3 regions of the Pseudomonas rhodesiae genome follow, and region 2 is predicted to be linked to each of the others. Evidence: predicted binding sites of a transcription regulator. Region 2 holds the regulator's gene; each other region holds the start of a gene.
The links. The regulator sigma-54, encoded in region 2, starts transcription at its own class of promoters, with help from an activator protein. The targets are predictions, from matches to a motif close to ANTGGCATNNANNTTGCTNT.
Positions count from the first base shown of each region.

Region 1: a site for sigma-54 is predicted at 2,238-2,257, ahead of HRH33_RS20350 (circularly permuted type 2 ATP-grasp protein). Genes of this name have one in related genera too.
Region 3: a site for sigma-54 is predicted at 2,223-2,242, ahead of flgB (flagellar basal body rod protein FlgB). Genes of this name have one in related genera too.

Region 1 covers NZ_CP054205.1:4,514,712-4,519,309, forward strand. The annotation lists gene HRH33_RS20345 (alpha-E domain-containing protein) at 1-791, opposite strand, end outside; gene HRH33_RS20350 (circularly permuted type 2 ATP-grasp protein) at 796-2,205, opposite strand; gene HRH33_RS20355 (ribonuclease E inhibitor RraB) at 2,616-2,957, opposite strand; gene HRH33_RS20360 (hypothetical protein) at 3,171-3,407, opposite strand; gene HRH33_RS20365 (START domain-containing protein) at 3,511-4,116, opposite strand; gene HRH33_RS20370 (YkgJ family cysteine cluster protein) at 4,158-4,412, opposite strand; gene HRH33_RS20375 (translation initiation factor 2) at 4,573-4,598, opposite strand, start outside.
Region 2 covers NZ_CP054205.1:1,195,335-1,199,932, reverse strand. The annotation lists gene HRH33_RS05305 (KdsC family phosphatase) at 1-256, shown strand, start outside; gene lptC (LPS export ABC transporter periplasmic protein LptC) at 265-837, shown strand; gene lptA (lipopolysaccharide transport periplasmic protein LptA) at 824-1,357, shown strand; gene lptB (LPS export ABC transporter ATP-binding protein) at 1,357-2,082, shown strand; gene HRH33_RS05285 (RNA polymerase factor sigma-54) at 2,275-3,768, shown strand; gene hpf (ribosome hibernation-promoting factor, HPF/YfiA family) at 3,844-4,149, shown strand; gene ptsN (PTS IIA-like nitrogen regulatory protein PtsN) at 4,161-4,598, shown strand, end outside.
Region 3 covers NZ_CP054205.1:4,579,571-4,584,168, forward strand. The annotation lists gene flgE (flagellar hook protein FlgE) at 1-553, opposite strand, end outside; gene flgD (flagellar hook assembly protein FlgD) at 585-1,310, opposite strand; gene flgC (flagellar basal body rod protein FlgC) at 1,326-1,769, opposite strand; gene flgB (flagellar basal body rod protein FlgB) at 1,773-2,180, opposite strand; gene cheR (protein-glutamate O-methyltransferase CheR) at 2,477-3,304, opposite strand; gene HRH33_RS20685 (chemotaxis protein CheV) at 3,346-4,278, opposite strand; gene flgA (flagellar basal body P-ring formation chaperone FlgA) at 4,360-4,598, shown strand, end outside.

The DNA.
Region 1 (4,598 bases), 2.5 Mb from region 2:
CGGCCATTGAGGCCCGGCAGGCTGGCGAGGATCTGGTCGATCTCTTCGCTGCACGCACGCAGCGAGCGCGGTACATCGGCGCGCAACAGCAGCAACTGCGCCACTTGCCGGGCACCGGGGGCGTCGCGATAGATTTCGGTGTAAGCCTCGAACGAGGACAAAGCACGCAGCAACGCGCTCCACTGGTAGTAGGCGTGAGCCGTGCCATCGGTGACGGCGTCGGCGTGGTCGCCGGCCATTTCATAGCGCGCATCCAATAGACGAAGCGTGTTGTCGGCGCGCTCGATAAAGGTCCCCAAGCGAATGAAACGAAATGCGTCATTACGCATGATGGTGCCGTAGGTCGCGCCACGGAACAGGTGGGAGCGCTCCTTGACCCACTCGCAGAAACGGCTCATGCCATAACGGCTCAGGCCTTGCTGGGCGATATCGCGAATGTCCAGCCAAGTGGCATTGATGTTTTCCCACATGTCTGCGGTGATTCGCCCACGCACCGCATGGGCGCTGGCCCGCGCTGCGCCCAGGCAACTGTAGATACTGGCGGGGTTTGCCGCGTCCAGGGCAAAAAAGTGCAGCAGGCGCTCGGCGTGCAACTGGCCGTGGCGCTCGTGGTAATCCTCCAGGGTGCCGGTGATCAACAACGGCATCGCCAGTTCATGCAGGCCATCGCCGCGTCCGTCCTGGGGCATCAGCGACAGCGAATAACTCACGTCGAGCATGCGCGCGAGGTTTTCCGCACGCTCCAGGTAGCGCGACATCCAATACAGATCCGAAGCAGTTCGACTCAACATGGCATCAGTCCTCCACCACCCAGGTGTCTTTGGTGCCGCCGCCCTGGGACGAGTTGACCACCAGCGAGCCTTCGCGCAGGGCCACGCGAGTCAGGCCGCCGGGGACCACACGCGTCTCCTTGCCGGACAGCACGAACGGGCGCAGGTCGATATGGCGCGGGGCAATACCGTTTTCCACAAAGGTCGGGCACGTGGATAGACACAGCGTGGGCTGGGCAATATAGGCATGGGGCTTGGCCATGATGCGCGCGCGAAAGGCTTCGATCTGCGCCGCCGTGGAGGCCGGGCCGACCAGCATGCCGTAGCCGCCGGAGCCTTGGGTCTCCTTGACCACCAACTGCGGCAGGTTAGCCAGTACGTGGGATAACTCGTCAGGCTTACGGCACTGGAATGTCGGAACGTTCTGCAGGATCGGCTCTTCATCCAGGTAAAAGCGGATCATCTCGGTGACGAAGGGGTACACCGACTTGTCATCCGCGACGCCTGTACCGATGGCATTGGCCAGCACCACATTGCCCGAACGATAGGCAGCCAACAGGCCGGGCACTCCGAGCATGGACTCCGGGTTGAAGGCCAAGGGGTCGAGGAACGCGTCGTCGAGACGGCGATAAATCACGTCCACCGCTTTGGGGCCATCGGTGGTGCGCATAAATACACGGTCATCGCGCACGAACAGGTCGGCGCCTTCAACCAGTTCCACGCCCATTTCCCGGGCGAGAAACGCATGTTCGAAAAACGCGCTGTTGAATCGGCCCGGGGTCAGCACCACCACGCTGGGGTTATCCAGGGGGCTGGCGCTTTTTAGGGTATCGAGCAGCAGGTTGGGGTAATGATCGATCGGCGCAATGCGCTGGGCGGCGAACAGTTCGGGGAACAGGCGCATCATCATCTTGCGGTCTTCAAGCATGTAGCTGACACCGCTGGGTGTACGCAGGTTGTCTTCCAGCACGTAGTAAGTGCCGTCGCCATCGCGTACGAGATCGACCCCGGCGATGTGGGCATACAGATTGCCGTGCAAGTTCAGGCCCTGCATTGCCAATTGGTATTGCTCGTTGGCCAGCACCTGTTCGGCGGGAATGATCCCCGCTTTGATGATGCGTTGCTCGTGGTAAAGGTCAGCGAGAAACATATTCAACGCCTTGACCCGCTGAATACAGCCACGCTCGATAGTCCGCCATTCACTGGCCGGTATGCTGCGGGGGATGGTGTCGAAAGGGATGAGGCGCTCGGTGCCCTGTTCGTCCCCGTACAGGGTGAAGGTGATCCCGGCGCGGTGAAACAGCAAATCGGCTTCGCGCCGGCGCTGGGCCAGCAGTTCATCAGGGGTTTGGGCCAACCAGCGGGCGAACTCGCGGTAATGGGGGCGGACCTGCCCTGCCCCGTCGTACATTTCGTCGTAATAAGTGCGGATCATGCCGTACTCCTTGTCACCCGGACGCAAGAACCATCGCAAGGCCCGTGCCATCGGCATAAACACTTAAAAATCAGTGAGTTGAATAGATCCAGGCAGTTAATCGCACCTTCCTGGTGCGTCGAATGCCTGGTGTGTCGTGGCGCGCTTCATCGTAATGCGGGCTTTGACTATCAAGAGCATAGTCAGAGTTGATTTCACTGGCCCGCCATAGCTGCGGATAATCGCCACCATCTGCTGAACAGACCTTCAGCGCTCCGCTCTTCCCTTCGGCCACCCTACTCGGGTGGCTTTTTTTTGGTGCATGAAAAGAGCCCGCAAGTTCCGCCGGGGTTCGCGCCGGCGCAAACAAAATCGGCCGACCCGAAGGTCAGCCGATACGCTGCGTTGCTAACGATGTGGAGGACGCACCATTACATCGGCCGCCCCCGCACCTCCTGCTTGACGCCCCAGCCCTCGATAATGCCGCCCAAGGGCTCGACCACTGCTTCAAAGTCTTGCTCGAAGTCTCCTATGCCGTCGTAGGTTGCAGACATGATCTTGCTCAGTTCCAGGTACCAGGCGCCATCATCGCGCGCACTGACCTGAGCGTTCAGGGATTCGCCACGAAATTCGCCCGCCGCTCTGCGCGCCCGTTCTTCGTCGGGGAAAATCGCGTAGAACTCAATGGGATGGAACCGTGAAAAATCGAAACCGCCTTCTTTCATGCGGCGCAGAACGTGGGTGCTGATGTCTTCTTGATAGGCTGTGCTCATGAAAAGTGCTCCTCAATACGATGGATAGACTTTCCGTGCTTCCCGAAGCCCGCGCCTTACTGGCGAGGGAACTACGGCAATGGTTTCACCGCTGGAAAACAAGCATGTAGCTGACAAGACCAGACCTTAGCGATTCATTCGCTGATCTCGTTTGCAGAGTAGCGCGAAGCAATCGCCTCCACCAGAGGCGCTTGGGTGGAGGACAGGGAATATTCAGGCGGCGGGAGAAATGTCGAGAATCTGGATACTGTTCTGGTCTTTGAGGATCTTGACGGTCGGCTCCGGCTTGCGCCCCTCAAGGTCATTGAGGTCAAGTTCGGCGGCAACCGGCACCAGTTTGCTGCGAATCATATGCGCAGCGTCTTCGAGGCTGGGCTTTTGTTCGCAGGTGAACTGCTCTACGGATTTTTCGCCGTGATCATCAACGAAGGTAATTTGCCACGTTTGCATCGGTGCCTCCTCGATAAAACCCGTGTGTGGGCTCACCTTTATCTGGACCTTGGGGGTTCGCCAAACGTTCCACCCAAGGCAGGAAGCACCCGATCAATCGCGCTTATTTTTCCGCGCGGGCTTTGAGCGCCTTGAGGGTGTTGAACGGCGCGTCGACCACGAACTTGTTGGCCAGCCACGAAGGCACGCTGCCGCCTGGCTCGGTGTGCACCTGGTAGGTCACTTCGGTTTCGTTAGCGCCCTTTGGCACCAGTCTCCAGAAACCTTCGACCTGGGCCACACGTACGAAGCCTTTTTCCTCAGGCTTGTAAGTCGGCACGCCTTCCAGCTTGCGGGTCACGCTGCCGTCAGCCGCTTTGGTGGAGGTGACATGGGTATAAGAGTCACGCGGCGTCACAGGCCATGGCGTGTTGAACTGGGTGTAGGTCCAGGCCTCGTCGCCTTTGCTGTCGATCAGCTTTTGCGACTTGCACTCATGAATCCAGGCACATGCGCCAACCACGTCCTCCTGGATAGCGAGGATCTTGGCGACGGGCGCCTTGATCACCGTTACACCTCGATACGCCTTGTATTTGGAGCCGGCAACTTCGCTCAGGGATACCTTGATGCCGTCGTCGTCTTTGGCGGTCACCCATTCTTCAGCCTGGGCGGTGGCCGCAAATAACACGGTAAAGCCGCACACCATAGCCAATCGTTTCAGCGAACCCATTGTTGTATTCCTTATTGTTCAAGTTCCGAGAGTAAAGCCCATCAAGCCGCCGTCATCTGTTCCCACCAGCCGATCAAACGGATCGCATCGGCCTGGTCGGTGCCGCACACCTCGATATCAGCCTTGAAATCACTGCACACCGCCGGCCGTTCCGGCTGGCCGAACAGTTGGCAGAGCAGTTCGACAGACAGGTGCACACAGTGTTCACCCGCCGGCTTGCCATTGGGCATGCCGGGCAACGGCGAACTGATGGAGGGGGCGATGCAGCAAGCGCCACAGCCTTCACGGCATTTCATGACCAGCAGGTCCTCGACGACTCAATAGGATGGCCGGGCTAGAGTACGCCCTTAAACAGCCGTTTTAAAATGGTCCAACAGCGGTTTTTCACACAAAACGAAAGTGACTGACCAGTCTGCGACAGATGGTCGAAACGTCGAGTCACTTGGTAGGAAAAGTTTACTGCTTGAATTCGAAATCCAGCG
Region 2 (4,598 bases):
GGTTCTGGACGAACTGTTGGGCCAACTCAACCTAAGCTATGAACAGGTCGCCTACCTCGGTGACGACCTGCCCGACTTGCCGGTGATCCGCCGGGTCGGGCTGGGCATGGCGGTGGCCAACGCGGCGGCGTTCGTTCGCGAGCACGCTCATGGCATCACCACTGCCCGTGGCGGCGAAGGTGCCGCCCGCGAATTCTGCGAGCTGATACTGCGCGCCCAAGACCGTCTTGAAGCGGCCCACGCCGCCTACCTATAGAGCGTTTTATGCTGAGCAAAAAGATTCGCAACTTCCTGTTATTCGGAGTCATCGCCGCGCTGTTCCTGGCGGTGGGCTACTGGAATATCAGCCCGGAGCGGTTTCTCGACCGACCTGTGGCGCAGGTCGACGATGGGGCTATCGACTATTACGCCACCAACGCCTACAGCGTGCAGTTCCTGCCCGATGGCAAGGTGCAATACGAAATGACCTCGGACAAAGTCGAACATTTGAAGGCCAGCGAGGTGACCCTACTGACCAATCCGGACTTGAACCTGTATCGCGGCACGGAGTTTCCGTGGCACGTCACTAGCAAGCGTGGCGAGGTGAACCCCGACGGCACCGAAGTCGAACTGATCGACTCGGTGCGCGTCGCGCGTACCGATGCGCAGAACCGCGACACCATTATTACCAGCAGTCGCATGACCGTATTCCCACAGAAGCAATATGCGCAGACCGAGCAAGACGTTAGAATCGACGGCGCTGGCGGTGTATCGACTGGCAAGGGAATGAAAGCGTATTTGAAAGAAAGCAGGATACACCTGCTATCGAACGTAAGAGGACAGTATGAGGCTCGTTAAAACTCTCCCGATTTTGCTCGGTCTTGGCGCAGCACTGGGAAGCGTGAGCGCCTGGGCTCTGCCGAACGATAGCGAGCAGCCTATCCGCATCCAGGCTGACGATGCTCAGCTGGATGACAAGCAAGGCGTTGCCACTTACAAGGGCGACGTGATCATTATCCAGGGCTCGATGAAGATCACCGGCAACACGGTAACTCTGACGCGCACCCCGGCAGGCGACATCGACGTGGTGACGTCGGTGGGCAACCTTGCCTACTTCGAACAGAAGCAAAAGGCAGAAGATCCAGGCCCGATGAAGGGCTATGGCAAGACCATCCAGTATCATGCGCAGCAGAACCGCATTGTGCTGATCGATCAGGCCAAGGTGCTGAGCGCCGACGGTAACTCCACCGAAGGCGAGAAGATCGTGTACAACACCAAGACTCAGGTCGCCCAGGCGGGCCGCGCCAACGGCACCAAGGTCAGCGCACCGCGCCCACGCATCGACATGGTTATCCAGCCGAAGAAGAAGGCCGAGTAATGGCAACCCTGAAAGCCCAGCATCTGGCCAAGGCCTATAAAAGCCGTCAGGTTGTGCGCGATGTCAGCCTGTCGATCGACAGCGGCCAGATCGTCGGCTTGCTCGGCCCCAACGGTGCCGGCAAGACCACCTGTTTCTACATGATCGTCGGCCTGGTTCAAGCGGACCAAGGCCGCGTGCTGATTGACGATCTGGACGTCAGCCACCAACCGATGCACGGTCGCGCCCGCGCCGGTATCGGCTATCTTCCGCAAGAAGCGTCGATCTTCCGCAAACTCTCGGTCGCCGACAACATCATGGCGATCCTGGAGACTCGCAAGGAGCTTGACCGCGATGGCCGTCGCGCGGAGCTGGAAAGCCTGCTGCAGGAATTCCACATCAACCACATTCGCGACAACCTTGGCATGAGCCTGTCCGGTGGTGAGCGTCGTCGCGTGGAAATTGCTCGCGCACTGGCCACCGCGCCCAAGTTCATCTTGCTGGACGAACCGTTTGCCGGCGTCGACCCTATTTCGGTTGGCGATATCAAACAGATCATCCATCACCTCAAGGCCAAGGGCATCGGGGTATTGATTACCGACCATAACGTACGTGAGACCCTCGATATCTGCGAAACCGCCTATATCGTCAACGATGGTCAACTGATCGCCGAAGGCGATGCCGCCACCATCCTGGCCAACGAACTGGTCAAGGAAGTGTACCTGGGCCACGAGTTCCGCCTGTAAACAGCCTTTAACAAGGCGTTGGCAGGACGTTAGCCTGGTGCGCGGATGCAATGAAAGCCTCTGGATTTTTATTGTTACCGCGCTCTAGGCAAAGCCCCCGATATCAGGCATATAATTTGCTTATGTTTGGCGCTCACGCGCCCTGTCGTGGATGGCGCATTGCGCCGGCGAATAAGGTGTTAAGCCCCTGCCATGAAACCATCGCTAGTCCTGAGAATGGGCCAGCAGCTGACGATGACACCGCAGCTGCAACAGGCCATCCGCCTGCTCCAATTGTCGACCTTGGACCTGCAACAGGAGATCCAGGAAGCTCTGGAGTCCAATCCGATGCTCGAACGCCAGGAAGAAGGCGACGACTTCGATAATGCAGATCCGTTGGCTGACAACATCGAGCAAAAACCCAACTCCGATGTGCAGGAACCCTCCTATCAGGAAACCGCCCCGACGGTGGATAACCTGGAGGAAGGTGAATGGAACGAGCGTATTCCCAACGAGCTTCCCGTGGACACTGCCTGGGAAGACGTCTACCAGACCAGCGCCAGCAGCCTGCCCAGCAGCGACGATGACGAGTGGGATTTCACCACCCGGACGTCCGCCGGCGAAAGCCTGCAAAGCCACCTGTTGTGGCAGTTGAACCTGGCGCCGATGTCGGACACCGATCGGCTGATCGCCGTGACCCTGATCGACTGCATCAACAACCAGGGCTATCTGGACGAAACCCTTGAGGAGATCCTTGAGGCCTTCGACCCGGAACTGGATATCGAGCTGGACGAAATCGAAGCCGTCCTGCACCGCATCCAGCAGTTCGAGCCTGCCGGCATTGGCGCCCGCAGCCTCAGCGAGTGCCTGCTGCTGCAATTGCGTCAGTTGCCCGCCAAGACCCCTTGGCTCAGCGAAGCCCAGCGTTTGGTCACCGATTACATCGATCTGCTGGGCAGCCGCGACTACAGCCAACTGATGCGACGCATGAAGCTCAAGGAAGACGAGCTGCGCCAGGTCATCGAGCTGGTGCAAAGCCTCAACCCTCGCCCAGGCTCGCAGATCGAGTCCAGCGAAGCCGAATACGTTGTCCCGGACGTTATCGTACGCAAGGACAACGAGCGCTGGCTGGTGGAGCTGAATCAGGAATCGGTGCCGCGCCTGCGCGTCAATCCGCAATATGCCGGGTTCGTGCGCCGCGCCGATACCAGCGCCGATAACACCTTCATGCGCAATCAGCTGCAAGAAGCGCGCTGGTTCATCAAGAGCCTGCAAAGCCGCAATGAAACCCTAATGAAAGTCGCCACCCAGATCGTCGAGCATCAGCGCGGCTTCCTGGAATACGGCGACGAAGCGATGAAACCGCTGGTGCTGCATGACATCGCCGAGGCGGTCGGCATGCACGAGTCGACAATTTCACGGGTGACCACGCAGAAATTCATGCATACCCCACGGGGTATTTATGAGCTGAAATACTTTTTCTCCAGCCATGTCAGCACTTCCGAAGGCGGCGAATGCTCGTCCACGGCGATCCGCGCGATCATCAAAAAACTGGTTGCCGCGGAAAATCAGAAAAAGCCGTTGAGTGACAGCAAGATCGCTGGTTTACTGGAGGCACAAGGCATTCAGGTCGCCCGTCGAACCGTCGCCAAATATCGCGAATCCCTTGGGATCGCGCCTTCCAGCGAGCGTAAGCGTTTGATGTGACGGGCGGGCCATAGCGTTCCAGTGGCAGGCATCCCGGCCTGCCGCTTTATGCACTGGCAACGAAGGAGAAGCTGTATGCAAGTCAACATCAGTGGACACCAGCTGGAAGTCACCAAGCCCCTGCGTGAGTACACCGAGAGCAAGCTGAACAAGCTTGCGGGGCATTTCGACAAAATTACCAATGTGCAGGTCATCATGGAGGTCGATAAGCTCAAGCAGAAAATCGAGGCCACCCTGCACATACCGAATGCCAAAGTCGTCGCCAATGCCGAACATGACGACATGTATGCCGCGATTGACTCGCTGTACGAAAAGCTCGACCGCCAACTCATAAAGCATAAGGAAAAGAATCTGCACCTGATGCAAGGTACAGGTCGTTAACTCTCCCCCCCATGATCCGACTTGAAACTATCCTGACCCCCGGCCGTTCCCTCGTGAACGTGCCGGGCGGCAGCAAGAAAAAAGCCCTCGAACAAATTGCCAACCTGATCGCCCGCGAAGTGCCGGATCTGGAGATGCAAGATGTCTTCGAGGCGCTCGTCGCCCGTGAAAAACTGGGCTCCACCGGTTTTGGTAACGGCATCGCGATTCCACACTGCCGCCTCAAAGGCTGCGCAGATCCGATAAGCGCTCTGATACATCTGGAAGCCCCCATCGATTTCGACGCCATCGACGGCGCACCGGTCGACCTGCTGTTTGTCCTGCTGGTCCCGGAAGCTGCCACCGATGCGCATCTGGAGCTGCTTCGGCAGATCGCCAGCATGCTTGATCGCAAGGAAGTACGTAACAGACTACGCAGCGCCAGCAGCAATGAAGCGCTCTATCAGGTT
Region 3 (4,598 bases), 2.4 Mb from region 2:
TGCTGGTATCGCTCGGATTGAACGGCTTGAGCGTCTGGTCGATCACCGGCTCAGAGGAGTTCAGGTTACTGGTGGAGTCCACTTTGGTGGATGCTTTCGGCGGCAGATTCGACAGGTTCAGTTGCAAGTCGGTCAGGCCGCCCTTGATGATCTTGCCGTCTTCATCCGCTGCGTAACCCTGCAGACGCGAGGTGCCGGTGTTGTTGGTGATGTAGCCGTCCTTGTCGGCACGGAAAGCACCGGAACGGGTGTACTCCAGGGAGCCGTCGCTGCCCTTCTGCACGAAGAAGCCGCCGCCTTGGATAGCCATATCCAGGATACCGCCGCTGCCGTTGACGTCACCTTGGGTGAACTGCTGGGACACCGCCGCCAGGTTCACACCGTTACCGATGCTGTTCTGACCGGTGCCCAGCTTGGAGGCAGCGTAGATATCGGCGAATTCCGCACGAGAGGATTTGAAGCCAGTGGTCGCGACGTTGGCGATGTTGTTGCCCGTCACGTCCAGTTGTTTGTTGGCCGCATAGAGGCCGCTAAGGCCGATGTTAAAAGACATGTTTCTCTCCTTCTGCCGTATTTAGCCGGCTCTATGTACCGATAGTCTGAATTTGCGACAGCTTGACGCTGCCCATGCCGCCCGCCAGGTTCAGCAGCATTTCGCCGCCGGTCTTGCTCAGCGTCACGCTGGTCACCGTTGCCGGCAGCGAAGTCGCCAGGGCCACCGAGTCGCCCTTGTCGTTCTTGGTCGTGGCCGCGAAGGTATAAGTACCCGCTGCCGCCACCTCACCTTTGTCGTTCTTGCCGTCCCAGATAAAGTCGGACGTGCCGGCGCTTTGGGCGCCCATGTCGATGGTGCGGACCACGTTGCCGTCCTTGTCGGAGATCTTGATGGAGACGTTGCCCGTCGCCGCCGTCACCGCCACCGAACCGGTCATGCTTTTACTGGTATCGACCAGCGCCTTGTCGGTCTGGGTAATGATCGAGCGTCCCACCAGCGACGAAGCCTGCAGCGCCTGGGAGGAACTGAAGTTGCTGGAAATCGCATTCACCGAGTCATTCAGGGTATTGATGCCTTCCAGGCTACTGAACTGCGCCAGTTGAGCGACGAACGCACCGTTGTCCTGAGGCGACAGCGGGTTCTGGTTTTTCAGTTGGGTAACCAGCAACTGCAAGAATGCATCCTTGCCCAGCGACTGGCTGCCGGTCGCGGCCTTGGAAGCATCGGCTAAATTAGTGTTGTCCGACGCCGTCTTGACCTTCGAGTTGAAAAGGTCTTGAACCGCCGTGTTATTAGACGTATCGACAATGGCCATGGTTGGCGCCCCTTATCACTGACCCAGGGTCAGGACCTTCTGCATCATGGTTTTGGCGGTGTTCATCATTTCCGCGTTGGTCTGGAACGAGCGGCTGGCCGAAATCATGTCCGCCATTTCCTCGACCACATTGACGTTCGGGTAGTACACGTAGCCTTTTTCGTTCGCCGCCGGATGGTTGGGCTCGTAACGGGCTTCGAGGTTGCTTTGATCCTCGACTACGCCGAGTACCTGCACACCCTGGCCCGCGGCGTCCTGGTTCTGGAACAGCGAATCGCTGCCACCGCTCTGGCCGCCCTGGAACATGGTGGCGAACACCGGGTGACGGGCGCGGTAGGTTTGGTCAATGCTCGAAGACACGGTCTCGGCGTTGGCGATGTTACTGGCGACGGTGTTCAAGCGCGTGGTCTGCGCGCTCATGCCACTGCCGGCAATATTGAAAACACTGGACAGGGACATAGCTTACTCTCCACGCAGGGCTGACATCAGCCCTTTGAATTTACTGTTGAGCAGGGTAAAGCTGGCCTGGAAGTTCACCGAGTTCTCGGCATAGGCCGATTGCTCCAACTGCGCGTCGACGGTGTTTTGGTCGATGGACGGCTGCATCGGCGTGCGATAAAGCAGCGACTCGTCACCACTGCTCAGACCTTGTGCTTCGATATGACGGCTGTTGGTCATATTTAAGGCAAAGGTGCCGTTTTTGGTCTTGTCCTGCTGTGCAGCGAGCACGGCGGAGAAGTCCAGATCCCGAGCCTTGTAGTTCGGGGTGTCGGCGTTGGCAATGTTGTTGGCCAGGACTTCGGCACGCTGGGCGCGGAAGCCCAAGGCTTGTTCGTGGATACCGAGCGCTTTGTCGAAGCTGATGCTCATGGCGGAGACCTTTAGGCTGACCTGCTGTTCGTTAACAGAGGTATAGCAAGGTGCATGCCAATTTTTTCAGCCCCCATATATCAAGGACTTAAGCGGAAATTGCCGGCGGCAATGCCAGAAAAGCGGCAAGCGGCTTCCGCTTGGCGCCAGTAAAGCGGCAATGGGGGATTGCCGCAAAACTAAAAGTGGGAGGAGGCTTGCCTCCGATAGCGGCGTATCAAGTCATGGACAGGTGACTGATCCAACGCTATCGGGGGGCAAGCCCCCTCCCACATTTTTGACTGCACAGGCCTTGTTTACTTGGCCTGGTAGATGATGCCCGGGCTGCACTGCACCATCTGGTAGTGATCCGGCAGGCCGTTGAGCGCCTCAGACGCACCGAGGAACAAGTAGCCGCCACGCTTGAGCGTGCCATGGATACGCAGCAGGATGTCTTTCTTCACTTCGGCCGAAAAGTAGATCAGCACGTTGCGGCAGAACACCATGTCGAACTTGCCCAGGCTGGCGTAACTGTCGAGCAGGTTGAACGAGCGAAACTCCACTCGGCTCTTGATCGGCGCTTTCACCGCCCAGCGGCCCGCGCCTTTGGAGTCGAAGTAACGTTGCAAACGCTCCTGGGACAAACCGCGCCCCAGCGCCAGGGTGTCGTATTCGCCGGTCTTGCAGTTATTCAACATGGTCCCGGACAAGTCTGTGGCGACAATCTGCGCTCCAGCCTTCAACTGGCCCATGTTGGTTCGCTCGAACTCGTCGATAGCCATGGAAATCGAGTACGGCTCCTGCCCCGAAGAACAGGCCGCCGACCAGATGCGCAAGCGCTGTCCGGGACTGGCCTTGATGGCCTCCGGCAGCACCTTGCTTTTAAGCACTTCAAACGGATACGTATCGCGAAACCACAGGGTTTCGTTGGTGGTCATGGCATCGACCACCATCTCCTTGAGCCCACTGCGCGGCTGACTCTGGATCCGCTGAACCAACTCGCCCAGGGACTTGATGCCCTGCTGCTCCATCAGCTTGTTGAGACGGCTGGATACCAGGTACTGCTTGTTCTCACCGAGCAATATGCCACAGGCTTTTTCCAGGAAGACCCGGAACTGTTCAAAATCCAAATTACCTGTCGACACTGATACCGCCTCTAAAATCGTATGATCGCCAAGAATAAACCTTAGCCGTGATCTGCTGCTTTGATCCGGTCGACGACTCGGGATGCGAGGTCATCAGGACGGAATTTGGCCAGGAAATCATCCGCCCCGACCTTTTTGACCATGGCCTGGTTGAATACACCCGACAACGAAGTATGCAGCACGATATGCAATTTTTGCATACGCGGGTCGCTGCGTATCTCGGCTGTGAGAGTGTAGCCGTCCATTTCCGGCATCTCGATATCCGAGATCATCATCAGGAATTCTTCTTCCGGCTTCTTGCCCTCATCCACCAGTTTGCGCAGGTAATCCAGCGCCTGGCGGCCATCGTTGAGCGCTATCACTTCCACGCCGACAGTTTGCAGGCAACGGGTCACCTGCTTACGGGCCACGGAAGAGTCATCCACCGTCAGTACACGCAGGGACACCGCTTTGTGCGCCGTCTCGGCGTCTACCACGCCCACCGAAATCGTCTCAGAGGTAGGGGCCACTTCGGCGAGGATCTTCTCCACATCGATAATTTCCACCAACTGGTTATCGACCCGCGTCACCGCCGTAAGGTAGTGATCGCGGCCTGTGCCCTTGGGTGGTGGATGAATCTCTTCCCAGTTCATATTGACGATGCGCTCCACCGAGCGCACCAGGAAACCCTGGGTCTTGGTGTTGTACTCGGTGATGATCACGAACGGACTTTCACGGTCCTGAAGACCGGACGAGCCTGTCGCCAGAGCCAGATCAAGAATCGGGATGGTCGCACCGCGAATATTGGCAACGCCACATACCACTGGACTGGATTTGGGCATGATCGTCAGCTTGGGACATTGCAGCACTTCCCGCACTTTGAACACATTGATGCCATACAGCTGCCCGCCGTCGAGGCGAAAAAGCAACAACTCCAGGCGATTCTGCCCTACCAGCTGTGTGCGCTGGTTTACTGAATCCATTACACCTGCCATGCCCAGACTCCTACGCTAAAACCTTCGGGGGTACGACGCGCACCCGACACTAAACGGCACGAGCTTTGCTATTTGTTGGCTATGGATATGAAAACGACAGTTTCCCGACACCCCCGCCACCGCAGATTGCTCAGCGTCTCGATGGCATTGCTGGCTTTCTGCCTGGGCACCACGGCCCGCGCAGAGAACGTCACCTTGCCTGATCTCCTTATCGGCGTCACTCAAGGCTTTCTTGAGTTCACTGTAGAAGATTATCTGGCAACTACACAGACGCTGGGGCGTTATGAAATCCAAGTCAACCAGTTGGACCCTCGCCTGCG